DNA from 2 places in the Bacillus sp. JJ664 genome. Region 1 is predicted to be linked to the other one. Evidence: predicted binding sites of a transcription regulator. Region 1 holds the regulator's gene; the other holds the start of a gene.
What was found. The regulator NrdR, encoded in region 1, represses ribonucleotide reductase genes. The targets are predictions, from matches to a motif close to AACACNATATATNGTGTT.
Positions count from the first base shown of each region.

Region 1 (4,669 bases):
ATCGTTCTGGTAGTATTAATGGATTAGAAGCGATGTTATTAGGCTTTGCACTATCACTTGACGCGTTCGGAGCTGGTATTGGTGCATCAATGCTTGGATTTTCACCATTATTAACAGCCGCCGTAACATCAACCGCGAGTGCGCTATTTTTATTGTTTGGTATGAAATTAGGAAATGTTCTATCACAAAATAGTTGGCTTCAGAAATTAACGTTTTTACCAGGTGTATTCTTGATTTTACTAGGATTAATGAAGATGTAGTGAATGCAATCTGTTAGAGTGTACCCGAATGGAGTTTCTTCCATTTGGTACCTCTATAACTTTATGAGGAGAAGATAGTAATGGGAAAAGTTTTTGGATTAACTGGTAGTATTGCTAGTGGGAAAAGTACTGTTTCAAATTTTTTGAAGGAATGTGACATACCAATTGTCGATGCAGACATCATTGCAAAAGAAGTTGTTGAAAATGGACAACCTGCCTATAAAAAAATTATTGAGGCATTTGGCCCTGAAATCGTCCTACAAAATGGAGAGATTAATCGCCCTCTTCTTGGTGGTATTATTTTTAATGACAAAGAAAAGCGCTTACTATTAAATAGCATTGTACATCCAGAAGTTAGACGAGTTATGTTAGAGCAAACCAATACATATTTAGCAAACGGAGAGTCTCTTGTCATTATGGACATACCGCTATTATATGAAAGTAATTTAGTCCATTTAGTTGAAAAAGTTATTGTTGTTACAGTAAATGAAGAAACACAGTTAAATAGATTAATGAATCGAAATCATTTAACAAGAGAAGAGGCAATCAGTAGAATTTCATCACAAATACCTGTTAAAGAAAAAGAAGCAAGAGCAGATTTTGTAATCGATAATAATGGAAATCTAGTTGAAACAAAAAAACAAGTAATGGACTTATTAAAAAAAATAAAATAATTTATAGAAATAATGTAAATAGTTTAACCAAAATCCGCGTTATGTGTTATACTAATTAAGGGGATATAATAAATCAGTATAACTTAATTGGGGGTTTACTTATGGTAAATGTAGCAATAAATGGATTTGGTCGAATTGGACGCATGGTTTTCCGTCAAGCAATTAAAAATGCAGATTATAACATCGTTGCGATAAATGCTAGCTATCCAGCTGAAACTTTAGCGCATTTAATTAAATATGACACTGTTCATGGGAAATTTGACGGTGAGGTTGTAGCGAATGCTGATCACTTACTTGTTGATGGAAAACGTGTCGACCTAATTAGTGAGAGAAATCCAGAGTTACTTCCATGGAACGAACTAAATGTTGATATCGTAATCGAAGCTACTGGGAAATTTAATGATGCAGAAAAAGCAAAAATGCACTTAACTGCAGGAGCTCAAAAAGTCATCTTAACTGCACCAGGTAAAAATGAAGATATAACTGTTGTAATTGGTGTAAACGATGAAAAATTAGACTTAGAACAACACAATGTGATTTCAAATGCTTCTTGTACTACGAACTGTTTAGCGCCAGTTGTCAAAGTATTAGATGAGCAATTTGGAGTTGTAAATGGATTAATGACGACAGTTCACTCATTTACAAATGATCAAAAAAATATAGATAATCCACATAAAGATTTACGTAGAGCGCGTGCTTGTAGCCAGTCAATCATTCCAACAACAACTGGAGCAGCTAAAGCACTTTCAAAAGTATTACCTCATTTAGATGGTAAATTGCATGGTATGGCATTACGTGTACCAACACCAAACGTATCACTTGTAGATTTAGTTGTTGATTTAAAAAGAGAAGTAACAGTTGCTGAAATAAATGAAGTATTTGAAACAGCTTCAAAAGGTTCAATGCATGGAATCATCGAATTCTGTAATGAACCATTAGTTTCAATTGATTTTAACAGCAATACACATTCTGCGATTATTGATTCACTTTCAACAATGGTGATTGGTGGGACAAAAGTGAAAGTATTAGCTTGGTATGATAATGAGTGGGGTTATTCTAGACGTGTAGTTGACTTAGTGTCAATTGTTGCTGCTAAAATTTCTAAGCTTGAACCAGTTCAAAACTAAGAATCGTAATTTCACAAACTAATGTAAGCGAATACAAAAGACTAGTTGATTTCATAATCGGCTAGTCTTTTCGAAGTTTGCAAGAATGCTGGGCACTCGGGCAAATAGCTTGTATTATACATATTTTTTTCACATTTAAACTAGTAAATTACAAAAAAATGAAATTTATCTTGCAATTCAAATTTAAAAAAAGTATACTAACTTTCGTGAACTTCTAAAAGTATAACTAATTACTTAAAGGGTTAGGACCTCTTTGGACTAACTTTCCCCCGTGGTAGTTGATCATACTTTTGCAATAGGGGTCATGTAAAATTATTTAAGGGGGAAATGAATATGGATACTATGGGTCGTCACGTCATTTCGGAATTATGGGGTTGTAACACAGAAAAATTAAATGATATGAAATTTATTGAGGAAACTTTTGTTGATGCTGCATTACGTTCTGGTGCAGAAATTCGTGAAGTTGCTTTTCACAAGTTCGCTCCTCATGGCGTTAGTGGTGTCGTAATCATTTCAGAATCACATTTAACTATTCACAGTTTTCCTGAGCATGGTTATGCAAGTATTGATGTTTACACTTGCGGTGATAGAATTGATCCAAATGTAGCTGCAAACTATATCGCTGAGGCTCTTGAAGCTGATACGCGTGAAAATGTTGAGCTACCTAGAGGAATGGGTCCCATTCAAGTTAATAAAGTAAAAGTTGTTAGTGGTAACTAAAAAAATGGAGAGAGGTGATTATTCACCTCTCTTTTTTGTCTATAAAAATGGATTATTCTCCTTATGCTTGTCGCAGCTGAACAGTCGCCTCCACATTTCATACTTTAGTTTATTTGAATTTTGTTATAGTATAGAGTTATAATAGTCTGTTTAACAAAACTGTGTTTGGAGTTGAAATGAAACGATGAGATGTCCAACATGTAATTATAATGGGACAAGAGTACTTGATAGCAGACCTGTGGATGAAGGTCGATCAATTAGAAGAAGACGTGAATGTGAAGAATGTCAGCATCGTTTTACTACCTTTGAACGAGTAGAAGATAATCCTATTTTAGTTGTTAAAAAAGAGGGAGCTCGTGAGGAGTTTAGTAAAGATAAGATGTTAAGAGGTCTTATTAAGGCATGTGAAAAACGCCCTGTATCATTATCTCAACTTGAAGGCATTATTAATAATATAGAAAAAGAATTAAAAAATAGTGGGACATCTGAAGTTCCAAGTGAAGTTTTAGGTGAGATGGTTATGGATCATTTATCTAAAGTTGATGAAGTTGCATATGTTCGATTTGCATCAGTTTATCGTCAATTCAAAGATATAAATGTATTCATTGATGAATTAAAAGATTTAATTAACAAAGAGCGAGGTAAGGACGAATAGTACTTCGCTCTTTTGATACAAGAAAGGATTGTTTGAATGTCTATTGAAAAGCAACATTGGATGGATGTTCTGCCTGCAGATCCATACACGGTATTGGCTGCAGGATATTTACATAATTTTCACAGACAGGTTTTAACGATGTTGTATCAACCAATCATTGGTAGCCAGGCATTAAGCTTGTACATGACTTTATGGAGTGAATGTGAACAAACAGACCTCAATCCAAATAATTTAACACATCATTCTTTAATGCTTGGGATGAGAACAAATTTAAAGACAATTTATGAGCAAAGGTTAATGTTAGAGGGAATCGGTTTACTTAAAGTGTATGAAGGGTCTGAAGAAGGTACTAAGAAGTTACTTTATGAACTTCAATCTCCGCTTGATCCCCATTCTTTTTTTGAAGATCCTATATTAAATATCTTCCTTTTCAAAACAATCGGTAAAACTCAATATCAACGAGCGAAAAACTTTTTTAGTAGACAAACGTTTTCCAAAGAGGGATATCGTGATATTTCTAGTTCATTTGATTCCGTTTTTCAAACTGTTACAATGGAACAACTACATGAAATACAAAAGAATAATGAGATCACTCAAAGTGAAACGCAGAATACTAGGTTGTTAAAAGAGCAGCAGCCATTAAAAATTTCTGTCAAAATGGAAGAGTTTGATTATGATTTATTTTTAGATGGTTTATCTGATTCATTTGTTCCAAAACGATCTTTTACTGTAGAAGTTAAAGATACCATTTTAAAGCTAGCTTTTTTATATGGCATTAACCCAATTCAAATGAAAACGATTGTCATGCGTGCATTAAACGATGAAAATAAAATTAATACTGAATCACTGCGTTTAGAAGCAAGAGAATGGTATCAATTTCAACATCATGAAGCATTGCCTACGATTGTTGAGAAGGTTCAACCAATTCAGCATAGAGAACTGAAAGCAGAACCAACTACACAGGAAGAAAAACTAATTCAATGCTTTGAAACAATCTCACCTCGCCAATATTTAAAAGAAATATCTGGTGGTGCAGAGCCAAGTGAGGCAGATTTAAAAATTATTGAAGAGATTATGATTGATCAAAAGTTACTTCCTGGAGTAGCAAATGTATTAATTGACTATGTGATGATTCGTTTAGATAAGAAGTTGTCTAGAAATTATGTTATTAAAATCGCAAGCCATTGGGCAAGAAAAGGTGTAACAACAGTAAAGCAAGCGATGGATCTTGCT
Region 1 is NZ_JBALMS010000040.1:18,161-22,829, reverse strand. It holds gene ytaF (sporulation membrane protein YtaF) at 1-260, shown strand, start outside; gene coaE (dephospho-CoA kinase) at 341-934, shown strand; gene V7056_RS06940 (glyceraldehyde-3-phosphate dehydrogenase) at 1,036-2,061, shown strand; gene speD (adenosylmethionine decarboxylase) at 2,395-2,781, shown strand; gene nrdR (transcriptional regulator NrdR) at 2,966-3,436, shown strand; gene V7056_RS06925 (replication initiation and membrane attachment family protein) at 3,473-4,669, shown strand, end outside.

Region 2 (4,669 bases), on a different contig from region 1:
GTAAATTTAATACCCCAGAGTATTATTGGCCGACATATGAAGCTTGTGAAATTCACTCAATGAGTATGGAATTCTTTACTTGGCCGTGGCAAGAAAACTTCTTTAAAGAGGATACAGAGAAATATTACTTTACTCATTTAAGTAGTGCCGTTACATTTATTAGTTATGGTGTTGCAGTTGATGAATTTCAACATGCAATATATGAAAAACCAGAATTAACACCAGAAGAAAGACATGGTCTTTGGAAAGAATTAGAAGCTAAATATTTACCTCATCGCGTAAATGATGGCAATAGCTATTTAGAAAAAGGTGGCTTATGGCAAAGACAGGGGCATATTTACCAATCACCTTTCTATTACATCGATTATACATTAGCCCAAATTTGTGCATTACAATTTTGGAATAAAATGCATGAAGATCGTGATGCAGCGTGGTCAGACTATGTTGGCTTATGTCAATTAGGAGGCAGTAAATCATTTTTAGGTCTAGTAAGTGAAGCAAAACTAGAATCACCTTTTAATGAAGGAAGTATCGAAACAACATTAGCACCGGTCAAAAAATGGTTAGATGGGGTTAATGATCACAGCCTATAATAAGAAAACTCCGATTCGCACTTGAATCGGAGTTTTTTCGTATTGAAAAAAGTAAATTCTAAATTCATGACAGATACACTTTCAAATGACGAGCTTGATAAAGTTATAATACCATCAATTGATTTAAAAGTATTTTCAAGATTCGTGGTAATTTGTCCAGGGTATACTACTTGAACAGAAATAGCAAATTCAATATCTAGAAGCTCCCCGACCTTTAATTTTGAATAGGAGTACAAACTACCAAATATTAATAAAAATGAAATAATAAAAACGGCTACAGCATTTTTAAAATTATGCTTTGTTAAAAAGTTCATTCAAATCTTCATTCAAATCTTCCTTTTTAAAACGGTGTGAATAATCAAAGCTCATTAGCAAAAAAAAAATTTTGAAGTTCACCTAATAACAAACGCTATTTTTTACAAGTGAATTTTGTATAAAATATGTAAAAATGATTGATTACATAAAATCTACAATTTTGTGAAAGGATAAAAAACGAAATTACATAAGGGGGTGGAATGATGACGAAATCAAAAAGTGAAAAAGAACGTTTTTGGAATGAAAGAAAAACGAACCAGCAACCACATGAAAAAGTAAAATCTTTTAAAGAATTGGACAAAGAAACCAAATAATATAAAATTGCTCTTTTCAATTTTTTTAGATTGGTTTTATGTCCAAATCTGAAAAAATTATCCAGTTTACTCACATTAACAAATGTAATCATAAAAAAAGTCCCGTGACGCACACGGGACTTAGGATGATTGAAACGCTTATTATTTTACAAATTTTAAAAAAATGTAAAAGTATGTAGATAAGGTTTCTATTATATTGTCATTCTTTAAAATACAAGAAAACTTTTACAATTAATAATCTGATTAATTTACTAGTCTCAACAAGACGTAGTAACTGACGATTCATGTTTAAATTAAAACGTTACTGGAACACAAAATGTGTTTATCGAACTTATCTATTGAACAATTATTCTGCGGTTCTTACAATTTTATAATTTTTATGGTTTACAACTGTTAGCGGTTCCATTTCTAAATCTCTAAAGTTTTCCATTATCGATATGTCTACTATGACAGAATTTTTATTCACTTTTTGAACTCTTCCTTTTAACCCTTGTTTAAACTCAATGATATTTCCAGCTTCTGCAATTTTCATGAGCGTATCTCCTATAAAAAGTTTTCATTTTACACCTTCTATAATGCATGAAAACGGTTTAAAGGTAAAGAGAAAATTGAATATTTTTTTACAATTTAGTCAATTTAAATTCAAAAATATGTTTAAAAATTACAAGAAGGGTAAAAAATGGATGTAGCACTTTTTGGAGGTTACTTTCTTGAAGAAATGGATTGAAGAATTACAGTACGATTTAGAAGAAGAAATAAAAGAATTTGTCGGTAGTAATACTTTGATTGGTGATCCAATTTTATTTTTTGATCAGATCATTGTCATTCCATTTTTTGAAATGGTCGTTCTACTAGGAGAGGGGCATGCAAAAGTTCAGTTTGAATGTCTTGGAACTGGCTTAGAATTAATACCAAAAGCATTTTTAGTCATAATAGATGGAGAAATCGAAGTCATGCTAGTTAAGAATGAAGATCCAAATGTATTTGTCACCGAGAAAATTTTAGATGTAAAAATTTAGTTTTCATATAGTAACATCTTTGATAATGTTAGATGGAAGCTTTAAAACAGTAATCAAATTAGATCTATTATTAAAGGGTGAGAATATGGAACAAAATGAAATGCTGAATCTAATTGAACAACTTAAAAACGGTGAAATTACACAAATAATGATCAAAAAAGAAGATTTTTTAACCTTTAGACAAATTATAGTGAATCGAGAGGATTTTAAACACTTCCGAGGAATTGCTCAACATGGTGGCGATGTAATTTATACATATATAGAAGAAGCTAGAAGTTAACAAATATTTAAAAATATATAACTTTTTAAGAAGTACTCATGAAACCAACTGCAAAAAAAAAAAGTTTTTTTTACTTTTTTCTTGTTTTGCAAGGTGTTATTGGGTATTTTTTTTATGTTTCTCGGTATGGCTCAATTGACAAAAAAATCGTTTTACACTTTATTGCACTCTTCTCCATAATTTGTTAAATTTCTCTTATTGTTTCATTCTGAGTGAGATTGTCGAAATGTTTATTTTTACATTTAGGAAACTATATATTGTGTTTGTTATAAAAAGGTAATACAATATGTAGGTATATAACATGAGAATTTTAAATATTCATAAAATATTCTTACATATAAAATGAGGTGATCCTATGGTGATAGTTTACAGTTCAATGACTGGCAATGTTAAACGTTTTGTCAATAAAATTAGAATGCCGTCAATTCAAATAAAAGATGGACTAAAAATCGAAGAACCTTATATTCTTGTAACCTATACTACTGGATTTGGAAGTGTTCCAGACAATGTACATCATTTTTTGGAGAAAAATTCAAATTACCTAAGAGCAGTAAGTGCAAGTGGCAATCGAAACTGGGGAGATTCATTTGCAGCCAGTGCAGATAAAATTGCCAAAACATATAACGTACCGGTCTTGTCAAAATTCGAAATGTCAGGGACAAGTCGTGATATACAATATTTTCTTGAGGGAGTGGAAAAGCTTGAGACATATTGAGCTGAATAATGAATTAACAATTAAAAAGGATGGTTTTTTTGATCTTGAAAAAGATAAAGAAGCGTTACTTTGTTTCCTAAAAGAAGTAGAAGATAGAAAAATTCAATTTTCTTCTGTTAAAGAACGCTTACAGTATATGACTCAAGAAAACTATTATTATCAGGTAGAATTAGAATACTCCCTTACTGAGATTGAAAGAATGTATGAACTAGTTTATCAGGCTGGATTTACTTTCCAATCATATATGGCAGCATCTAAATTCTTTAAGGACTATGCATTAAAAACAAACGATGGAAAGTTTTATTTAGAAGGATATGAAGATCGAATTGCAATCGTTGCTCTTTATTTAGGACGAGGCAATATTGATAAAGCATTAAATTTAGCGAAAATGATGATTCAACAAAACTATCAACCTGCTACTCCGACGTTTTTAAATGCTGGTAGAAGTAGAAGAGGTGAGATGGTTTCATGTTTCTTACTTGAAATGGATGATAGTTTAAACTCTATCGGTTTTCAAATTAATACAGCAATGCAGCTTTCAAAAATTGGCGGTGGCGTTGCACTGAATTTATCTAAGCTTAGAGCACGTGGAGAACAAATCAAAGAAATTGATAACGCTGCAAGTGGTGTTGTTCCTGTAATGAAGCTATTAGAAGATTCATTCTCATATGCAAACCAGCTTGGCCAACGTAAAGGTGCTGGTGCAACATATTTAAATATTTTCCACTGGGACGTAATTGAGTTTCTTGATACGAAAAAAATTAACGCCGATGAGAAAAGCCGAATTCAATCTTTATCGATTGGCTTAATTGTTCCAAATAAATTCTTTGAACTAGCAGAAAAAAATGAGCCATTCTACGTATTCGCTCCATATACGGTCTACAAGGAATATGGCATTCATTTAGATGATATTGATATAGATGAAAAATACGATGAACTTGTAAATAACGATAAAATCCAAAAGAAAAAACTTGATTTATCAGCTCGTGATTTATTAGTTAAGATTGCTGCGATTCAACTTGAATCTGGTTATCCATACTTAATGTATAAAACAAATGCGAACAACCAGCATGCTTTAAAAGATATTGGCGAAATTAAGATGTCAAATCTATGTACAGAAATTTTTCAATTACAAGAAACATCAGAGATCAATAATTATGGCTCTGAGGATGTAATTAATCGAGATGTTAACTGTAATTTAGGGTCGTTAAATATCGTCAATGTAATGGAAAATAGAGCAATTAGGGATTCAGTTCATATGGGAATTGAAGCATTAACGGCTGTATCTGATATGACTGAAATTGAAAATGCACCTACTGTTAAAAAGGCAAATGATGAACTTCATTCAGTGGGCTTAGGTGCAATGAATTTACATGGATATTTTGCAAAGAATGGGATTTCCTATGAAAGTGAAGAAGCAAAGGATTTTGCCC
Region 2 is NZ_JBALMS010000064.1:7,089-11,757, reverse strand. It holds gene V7056_RS11875 (M3 family oligoendopeptidase) at 1-593, shown strand, start outside; gene V7056_RS11870 (DUF6254 family protein) at 1,112-1,222, shown strand; gene V7056_RS11865 (YkvS family protein) at 1,569-1,754, opposite strand; gene V7056_RS11860 (hypothetical protein) at 1,933-2,241, shown strand; gene ykzS (protein YkzS) at 2,327-2,521, shown strand; gene nrdI (class Ib ribonucleoside-diphosphate reductase assembly flavoprotein NrdI) at 2,877-3,236, shown strand; partial or broken gene nrdE (class 1b ribonucleoside-diphosphate reductase subunit alpha) at 3,223-4,669, shown strand, end outside.
Region 2: nrdI (class Ib ribonucleoside-diphosphate reductase assembly flavoprotein NrdI) is a predicted target of NrdR. The motif match lies at 2,768-2,785, and genes of this name have one in related genera.